Regions from separate parts of the Dorea sp. OM07-5 genome, predicted to be linked through region 3. Evidence: predicted binding sites of a transcription regulator. Region 3 holds the regulator's gene; each other region holds the start of a gene.

Region 1 (3,289 bases), on a different contig from region 3:
AAGCATTTAAGATACCTTTTAAAGTAACAGTTCCGGCGTCTTTGTTAACTTTCACCGGCTCAGTTACAGTAATAAGGCATGTAGCTTTCTTGCTTCCACCTTTTTCAGTTGCTGTGATTGTAGCCTGTCCTGCTGCGATACCTTTTACAACACCTTTGGAAGATACAGTAGCAACTTTTGTGTTGCTTGATTTCCATGTAACACCCTGGTTGTAGAATCCTGTAGCTCCTTTTACAGTAGCTTTTAAAGTTGTTGTTTTTCCGGAAGCTACTGTTTTGGAAGTAGTGTTCAGCTTAACAGAAGAAGCTTTCAGATCTTTTACTGTGATCTTGATTGTAGATTTTACTTTCTTGTTCTTCTTGGAAGTAGCAGTGATCTTTACAGTACCTTTTTTCTTACCGGTAACAGTGCCTTTAGAAGATACAGTAGCAATCTTCTTATTGCTTGATTTGTAGGTTACAGATTTGCTTGCTTTAGAAGGTTTTACAGATTTAACAGAAACCTTCACTTTACCCTTGATATCTACTGTTTTCGAAGTAGCTTTGAGGGTAATCTTTGTTGGCTTTTTCGAAGCCGCCTCACTGTTCATGCCTGTAGAAGCTGCCATAGTAAGAACTACAGCAAGTGAGAGCATAAACAGGGAGATTTTTTTGATTGTTGCTTTCATTACAACATTCCTCCTTGTCTTTTCGCTTTCAAGCGAACGCTTTGTATCCACTTAAGTATAGTTTCATATATAAATATAAGCAAATTGATAATATCTATAAAATGACTAAATAATAGATAATATCTATAAGATGAAAAATAGCCTAACTCCCAGTAAAATCGTGGGCTTTAGGCTATTTGTTAAATAAATTATTTATAAGCTTAAATAGAAGAAAAAGCAAGAATTTGACATTATCCTTCAATAGCAATCTGTTTCTTATTTTCTACGGCAGGTTTGGCTTCTTTTTTCGGAATGGTCAGTTTCAAAATGCCATGTTTGAAGCTTGCTTTAATATCTTCTTCAGTTACATCCTTGCCAACATAGAAACTTCTCTGGCAGGAACCGGCATAACGTTCACGACGGATATAATGTCCGGTTTCTTTTTCTTTCTTATCCTGATCCAGTCCTTTTGCGGCACTAATCGTCAAATAACCATCGTTTAACTCAATGGTAAGCTCATCTTTCTTAAATCCAGGAAGGTCAATATCGAGAACATAACTGCCTTTTCTCTCGCGGATATCGGTCTTCATTAAGTTGTGAGCTCTGTGTCCGTAAAGTTTCTTCTCCATACGATGTTCATCTTTGTCATTATAAAATGGGAATCTGAAAAAATCATCAAATAAATTATCATTAAAAATACTAGGCATCATCATAAGTCATTCCTCCTTGAATCTCTATCTATATTATGTGCTACCAGAGCTTTTCACTCCGGCTATGAGCAACTTGTCGACTATAAGTTTAATTATAAGATTATCCTTCGATGGCAATCTGTTTTTTGCTTTCCACAGCAGGTTTAGCTTCTTTTTTCGGAATGGTCATCTTCAAAGTGCCATCTTCAAAACTTGCCTTAATATCATCTTCTGTGACATCTTTGCCAACATAGAAACTTCTCTGGCAAGAACCGCTGTAACGTTCACGACGGATATAATGTCCATCTTTATCTTTCTCATCGTTGTTCGTATCTGTGCTTGCGCTGATTGTCAGATAACCATCATTCAGTTCAGCCTTTACATTATCTTTCTGTACGCCCGGCATACTCATCGTCAGTTCGTAATCCTTTTCGTTTTCCTTAACATCTGTGTTCATAAGGCTTGTGTCACTATAACCCCATGCATTCCAATCATCATCAAAGAAATCGTTCAATAAGTTCTCTCCAAAAATACTAGGTAACATCATAAGTCATATCTCCTTTCAAAAGACATTCATAAAATATAATTAAGCACTGTCGGAGAATCCGATGTGTTGTTGTCTCATAGGAACATCTGGAATCAAGACCCTTTCTTTTTATCCCTCTTCCTTTGTTCTAACTGTACTATAACATCTATTATTAGCACTGTCAAGAGGTGAGTGCTAATTTCTGGAATTTTTTTATTAACTGAAAAACAAACTTCTATTATGTGGCATATTTTTCTGCAAAGTAAAACAAGGGGTGGCATTTAGTCTTACAATCGTTTATCCTATAAGAAGTACAGTGCTTTCATGTTCTATTACACAGATATAATGTAAAACGTAAGATTCCAGACAGACAAAAGAAAGCGAAGACATATAGAGGATAAGAAAATGATAAGAAACATAGATATGAAAGAAATCTCGGATGGTAATTTATATACGGCAAATGACATGGTAAAAGCAGATTGTCAGGATTGCAAAGGCTGTTCTGCGTGTTGCCGTGGTATGGGTGATTCCATTGTGCTGGATCCTTATGATGTTTGGCAGATGAGTGCCGGGCTGGGTGAGACATTTGAAGAATTAATGAAAGGAAAGATCGCGCTCGGAGTTGTGGATGGCATGATCCTGCCGCATCTTGACATGGATGACGGGACGTTAGGCTGTCCATTCTTAAATGAAGCTGGCAGATGCAAGATTCATGCATTCCGTCCGGGAATCTGCAGGTTATTTCCGCTTGGACGATTTTATGAAGAAGATGAATTTAAGTATTTTCTGCAGATCCATGAATGTCAGAAGAAAGACCGAACGAAGATTAAGGTGAAAAAATGGCTTGGCATTGCAAATCTCAAAGCATATGAGAACTATATTACTTCCTGGCATGCATTTTTGAAAAACTGTGAGACGGCGCTTGCAGATTTGAGTGCGGAAGAAGCAAAGATTTTGCAGGTTTTCATTTTGAGGACATTCTATCAGACACCATATCAGGCAGAACTTGCCGCTGGGGATGCATTTTACAGTGAATATGAAAAACGCAGGGAACTGGTACGGATGAAGCTGGATTTATAATACAGAAAGTGAAGAAACAGGTGTAAGAAATATGAGAAATATTACAATCGGAATACTGGCGCATGTTGATGCAGGAAAGACAACACTTTCGGAAAGTATTTTGTATTTGAGTGGCAAATTAAGAACGTTGGGAAGAGTGGATCATAAAGATGCATTTCTGGATACGCATGAACTGGAGCGGAGCAGAGGAATTACGATATTTTCCAAACAGGCGGTATTTCCGCTTGATCCGTGGCAGGTAACTTTGCTGGATACACCGGGACATGTGGATTTTTCAGCGGAGATGGAGCGTACTTTGCAGGTCCTCGATTATGCGATTCTTGTGATCAACGGAGCGGACGGAATCCA
Region 2 (3,289 bases), on a different contig from region 3:
AATGGTATATCGCAGATCGGAATGACTTGCCGGAGTATACAAGCTATGGTGAGAATGCGGATCGGATGCGAGCAATCGGAAAAGTCTTCCCGGTGATTTTTTTCCTCGTAGCAGCGCTTATTAGTCTGACCAGTATGACGCGAATGGTAGAAGAACAGAGAACACAGATCGGAACGATGAAAGCGCTTGGATATGGAAAAGCAGCAATTGCGTCAAAATATATCGGCTATGCATTGCTTGCTTCGGCGATTGGAAGCGTTATGGGATTTTTGATCGGTGAAAAGATCTTCCCGTTTATTATCATATATGCATACGGAATTATGTATTTACATATACCGGAGATCCTGATTCCGTATCACTGGGGTTATGCAGCGTTTGCTTCCGGTGTGGCAGTAGCATGCACATTGCTTGCAACGATAGAAGCCTGCTACCGGGAGCTGGGAGGAACACCGGCTGTGCTGATGCGCCCGCCGGCACCGAAGATTGGAAGAAGAGTCTTCCTGGAACGAATTGGATTTCTATGGAAACATTTAAGTTTTACTTGGAAGTCTACCATCCGTAATCTGATGCGGTATAAGAAACGTTTTTTCATGACAATATTTGGAATTGGCGGCTGTATGGCATTGATGCTCGTCGGATTTGGACTCCGGGATTCCATCTTCGAGATTGCCGACTTACAGTATAGCGAGATTCAGTATTACGATGGAAGTGTCTATTTAAAAGAGAATCTGACGGAAAAAGAAATCGATAATCTGGATGATTTCCTTACAAAAGACTCGGATGTGATTCGTCATATGAAAGCGAAGATGCAGTCCGTAACACTTGCAAAAGGAAAGAAAAAGCGGGCGACATATGAGTGCGTGTTTGGTGAGCCGGAAGATGTCAGAGACTACGTGCATTTCAGAGACAGAAGAAGCCATACGCCTTATAAGCTGACAGACGATGGTGCAATTATCAGTGAGAAGACGGCGAAGCTTTTAAATGCGAAAGCCGGCGATACGATCCGGATTAAGGACGAGGAAAATGGAGATAAAAAAGTAAAGATCCTAAAAATCTGTGAGAATTACATGGGGCATTATCTCTATCTGACACCTGCCTGCTATGAGAAGATCTATGGCGAGAAGCCGGAGTATAACTGTTTCTTATTTACAATCCGTGATGGATATTCCCAGAAACAGAAGGAAGATGCAGGAAAGAAGATACTGGCAAGGAAAGAAGTGTTAAATGTCAGTTATATGCATGAGATCAGAGAACAGCTTGATGATATGCTGAAAAGCCTGAATCTTGTTATTGTAGTACTGATCATTTCAGCAGGTATGCTTGCATTTGTCGTACTTTATAATCTGAATAACATTAATATTGCTGAGAGGCAGAGAGAGCTTGCAACACTGAAAGTACTTGGATTTTATGATCAGGAAGTAGGAGCTTATGTGTATCGTGAGAATCTGATCCTGACGCTTATAGGAGCGGGTGTAGGAATTGGGATCGGAAGGATTCTGCATCTGTTTATCATCCAGACAGTAGAAGTGGATGCTGCAATGTTCGGACGCAATATCAATCCGCCGAGTTATCTGTACAGTTTCCTGTTTACGGTACTGTTTTCAATCATTATAAATGGTGTGATGTATTTTAAACTCCGCAAGATTGATATGGTAGAATCACTGAAAAGTGTGGAATAAAGATAAAAGCAGCATAATTTATAAAAACTTTATAAAGTTCAAAGAATTATTAGCACTCTGTTTAAAAGAGTGCTAATTTTCTGTTGACTTTTGAAAATGAGAGGCTTATTATATCCTTTAGAGAAGAATGGCGGGGAATCCGCATGATAAAAAATAGAAATAGGAGTGATTAAAATGGCAGCAAAAAAAGGTAGTTTATCGATCAGCAGTGAAAATATTTTCCCGATTATTAAAAAATGGGTATATTCCGATCATGATATTTTCGTTCGTGAGATGGTATCCAATGGGTGCGATGCGATCACAAAATTAAAAAAACTGGATATGATGGGAGAGTATCAGCTTCCGGATGGATATAAACCAAAGATTACTGTAGAAGTAAACCCGGAAGAGAAGACTTTGAAATTTACAGATAACGGTGTTGGAATGACAGCTGACGAAGTGGAAGAGTATATTACACAGATTGCATTTTCCGGAGCAACACAGTTTCTTGAGAAGTATAAGGACAAGACAACAGAAGACGATATGATCGGACATTTCGGTCTTGGATTCTATTCTGCATTTATGGTAGCAGACGCAGTGCATATTGATACTTTATCTTATAAAGAAGGCGCAAAACCGGTACATTGGGTAAGCGAAGGCGGCACAGAGTATGAGATGGAAGAGGGAACGAAGACAGAAATCGGTTCCACAATGACACTGTATCTGAACGAGGACAGCCTGGAGTTTGCAAATGAATATCGTGTCAGAGAAGTACTCGAGAAATATTGTTCATTCATGCCGGTAGAGATTTTCCTTTCAAAAGAAGGAGCAGAACCGGAATATGAGACTATCGATGAGGCAGATCTTAAAGAGGATGATGTTGTCGTAGAGCACATTCACGAAGAAGCCAAGATGGAAGAAAAAGAAAATGAGAACGGCGAGAAAGAAATGGTAGAGACAGAGCCGGCAAAAGAGAAAGTCAAGATTGAGAAGCGCCCGGTTTCTTTAAGCGATATACATCCACTGTGGACAAAACATCCAAATGAGTGTTCCGATGAAGATTATCAGGAATTTTACCGCAAAGTATTTCTGGATTACAAAGAGCCACTGTTCTGGATCCATTTGAATATGGATTATCCATTTAACTTGAAAGGTATTCTGTATTTCCCGAGAATCAATACAGAGTATGAATCCGTAGAAGGAACGATCAAGTTGTATAACAATCAAGTATTTATCGCTGATAATATTAAAGAAGTAATTCCAGAATTCCTGATGGTATTAAAAGGAGTTATCGACTGTCCGGATCTGCCGCTTAACGTATCCAGAAGCGCCCTGCAGAATGATGGATTTGTAAATAAGATTTCTGAGTACATTTCCAAGAAAGTTGCAGATAAACTTGCCGGAATGTGTAAGACAAAGAGAGACGAGTATGAGAAATACTGGGACAGCATCAGCCCATTTATCAAATTCGGCTGCTTAAAAGATGAGAAGTTCTGTGACAAGATGAAAGATGCAATCCTGTTCAAGAACCTGGATCACAAATATCTGACGCTGAAAGACTGTATCGAAGAGAATGGCGGAGAAGTCGTAGAGCCGAACGATAAGAAAGAAGAAAATGGTGACGATAACAA
Region 3 (3,289 bases):
CAAGGTCATATACCATAATCTTCTGTTCATTCTCATTGTCAAGTCCGTAAGCAAGTGCTGCTGCCGTAGGCTCGTTGATGATACGTTTTACATCAAGTCCTGCGATCTTACCGGCATCTTTTGTAGCCTGACGCTGAGCATCGTTGAAGTAAGCAGGTACTGTGATAACAGCTTCTGTTACTTTTTCTCCAAGATATCCTTCTGCATCTGCTTTTAATTTCTGAAGGATCATTGCTGAAATCTCCTGCGGAGAATATTTCTTCTCATCTACAGTTACTTTATAATCAGATCCCATCTCTCTCTTGATAGAAGAGATTGTTCTCTCTGCGTTTGTAACTGCCTGACGTTTTGCAGGTTCACCTACAAGACGCTCTCCTGTTTTTGTAAATGCTACTACTGACGGTGTAGTTCTTGCACCTTCTGTGTTAGCGATAACTGTTGGCTGTCCACCTTCCATTACGGCTACACAGCTGTTTGTTGTACCTAAGTCAATACCAATGATTTTACCCATAATAATTGTCCTCCTGTTCTATTTCTAAATAAATTCTAATTTGCTACTTTTACCATACTGTGTCTCACTACAGAGTCACGATACATATAACCTTTTTGGAATTCTTCGGCAATGATATTCTCACCGAGATTCTCATCTTCCACATGCATAACCGCATTATGAAGATTCGGGTCAAATTCCTGACCTACCGCTTCGATAGGTTTCACCTCGATTCCTTCCAGTGTTGTCATCAGTTGTTTGTAAACCTTCTCCATTCCCTGGATAAATGGATCCTCTTTGTCTTCTTCCTTCACTGCATCCAGACCTCTTTCGAAATTGTCTACAACCGGAAGAATCTTCTCTATGATATCTTTCGCACCAACTTCGTACATTTGGGATTTCTCCTTCTCTGTACGTTTGCGGAAGTTATCAAACTCTGCCATCTGACGAGTGAGTCTGTCAGTCAGTTCCTCAATCTTCTCGTCTTTTTTATCTTTCTTATCCTTCTTGCCAAATAACTTCTTGCCGGATTTCTTCTCTTCTGTATCGGATTCTTTGCTGTCCTCTGTCTCTGCTTCCTTCGCTTCGTCTTCGGCTGCCTCTTCTTTAGTGGCTTCAGCTGTCTTCTTTGCTTCCTCCACAGCTTCCTTTACCATCTCTTCCTGGCTCTTTTCTTTGTTATCTTCCAAGGGTACTTCCACCTTTCTTATTCATTCTTATGAAACATCTGATCCAGTTCTGTCTGGAGACGCTTCATAGATTTTAAAACATGCTCATAATCCATCCGCTTCGGTCCGATAATGCCTATCGTTCCCTTCATGCCCTCGCCTAATTCATAGGTTGCGGTCACGACACTGCAGTCCTTCATGTTCTGTACCGGTGCTTCATCACCGATATAAACCTGAATTCCTGTATTCTCTTCATGAGAAAGTGTCTGGGTTACAAGCTCTGTAAGCTGTTGTTTTTCTTCAAATGCACTGATGATATCCTGAGCGCTCTGCTTATCGCTGAGCTCCGGATATTTGAAAATGTTCGTCGCACCACTTGTATAGATCTGCATATCTTCATCGACCTGTATCGTATCTGCGACTGCATCCAGTACGTTGCCAATCACCACGCTGTGAATACCTGCCTGCTCTTTGAGTCTTGCGATCAGTCCTAAATTGATCTCCTCAATGGACATACCATTGAGTGTTGTATTCAAAAGCATATTCAGCTTCAGCAGGTTCTCATTGCTGAGCGGTTCTTCCAGATGAATGAGCTTGTTCTTTATCACATTGCCGCCGAGAACAATTACCGCGATCACCTGTTCTTCATCCACCATAGACAACTGGAGGAACTTGATCTTATTGGAATTGTTCATCGGAGTGGAAACCATCGTTGCGTAATTCGTATTGTTCGCTAAAACTTTGGCTGCCTGTTTCAGAAGCTGATCCATCTTATCTGCTTTCTGAAGCATCTGATCCTGCATATCATTCAGTTCCTGCTCCTTCTCCTGCATCAGCATATCTACATATAATCTGTAGCCTTTATCCGAAGGAATACGACCTGCCGATGTATGTGGCTGTATGATATAACCAAGTTCTTCCAGATCCGCCATCTCATTACGGATCGTTGCTGAACTTAAATTCAAATCCGTATATTTGGAAATGGTTCTCGATCCGACCGGCTCGCCACTCTCTAGATAAGTCTGTATAATCGCATGTAAAATCTTAAGCTTACGATCACTCAGTCCATGTTCTTCTAACATCAGCTCTCCTCCTTTCGGATTTTTCTTTGTTAGCACTCATTAGAAAGGAGTGCTAACATCTTTCGACTATTAATGTAGCACTCCTTTTTCTGTTTGTCAACAGTATTTATTATTTTTTTAGATTCTTTTCAAACGCTTTAAAACAGTCTAGCTCAGTTCTACTTTTGCAGCCTCTTCCGGTTTGAAATCATTTGCCAGATCATAGATATTATGTCCTGTAGACTCACTTAATACACGTCCCTCTAATGAATAGCAGCGGATAAATCTTTTACCATCTACACTTGACCAGTGTTCTACATCCCAGCTCATGTATCCGTCTTCATCAGATTTCTTCTCTTTCAGATAAAGATCTACCTGACGGCCGTCTTTCATAAGCTGAACCAGTCCGTCTGTTCCATTTACTTCTACTTCTGCTTTGTTTACTGTGTCAAAAATTTTCATTTTGCATTCCTCCTGCGTGGTTATATATTTCCTCTATTATAGCCTTTTTCTATGTAAAACACAACCGAACATCCCCTATCCTTCAAACATTTTCCGCAGATCTCTTCTTTTCTCCACCTCAAGTTTTGAAAATATACGGGTAATTACATTTTTCACATAACCATAAGAATAATGATATTCCGCCGCAATCTCCCGGTTGTCCATCCCTTTTGCAATTGCCTGCGCAATCTTCCACTCGATTGGGCTTAACACTTCCTGCATCTTTTTATACGTTTCATTCTCCTTTATTTCTTCCGTTCGTTCTTCTCTGGCCCGTCCTTCTTCATATTGTAAATGGCGTTCCACTCTTGCAAGCAGTACTTCTTTCACAAATGGTTTCACAATATAATCTACCGCGCCGGATTTTAATCCGCGCACTTCATAATCTGCATCGGAAAATCCGGTCAGGAAAATAATCGGCACACTGCCTGCCGCCGGAATCTTCTTCATCTCATTTAGTGTCTCATATCCATCCATTCCAGGCATAGCAATATCCAGAAGGATCAGATCCGGGATCACGCCTTTTTCCAGAAGTGCAATCGCCTGGCTCCCGGCTTTGGCTACACTGA

What was found. Region 3 encodes HrcA, which represses chaperone genes, less so after heat shock. Its sites were predicted from a motif close to TGTTAGCACTCNNNNNNNNNGAGTGCTAACA; they were not measured.
Region 1: a site for HrcA is predicted at 2,032-2,062, ahead of DXC04_RS08265 (Hsp20/alpha crystallin family protein). Genes of this name have one in related genera too.
Region 2: a site for HrcA is predicted at 1,727-1,757, ahead of htpG (molecular chaperone HtpG). Genes of this name have one in related genera too.

Annotation. Positions count from the first base shown of each region.
Region 1 covers NZ_QUKZ01000007.1:39,994-43,282, reverse strand. Annotated here, with positions in the region: gene DXC04_RS08275 (rhodanese-like domain-containing protein) at 1-667, opposite strand, end outside; gene DXC04_RS08270 (Hsp20/alpha crystallin family protein) at 898-1,359, opposite strand; gene DXC04_RS08265 (Hsp20/alpha crystallin family protein) at 1,457-1,882, opposite strand; gene DXC04_RS08260 (YkgJ family cysteine cluster protein) at 2,267-2,941, shown strand; gene DXC04_RS08255 (translation factor GTPase family protein) at 2,973-3,289, shown strand, end outside.
Region 2 covers NZ_QUKZ01000001.1:266,996-270,284, forward strand. Annotated here, with positions in the region: gene DXC04_RS01340 (ABC transporter permease) at 1-1,679, shown strand, start outside; gene htpG (molecular chaperone HtpG) at 1,854-3,289, shown strand, end outside.
Region 3 covers NZ_QUKZ01000014.1:32,904-36,192, reverse strand. Annotated here, with positions in the region: gene dnaK (molecular chaperone DnaK) at 1-511, opposite strand, end outside; gene grpE (nucleotide exchange factor GrpE) at 547-1,146, opposite strand; gene hrcA (heat-inducible transcriptional repressor HrcA) at 1,197-2,240, opposite strand; gene DXC04_RS12205 (hypothetical protein) at 2,388-2,681, opposite strand; gene DXC04_RS12200 (response regulator transcription factor) at 2,757-3,289, opposite strand, start outside.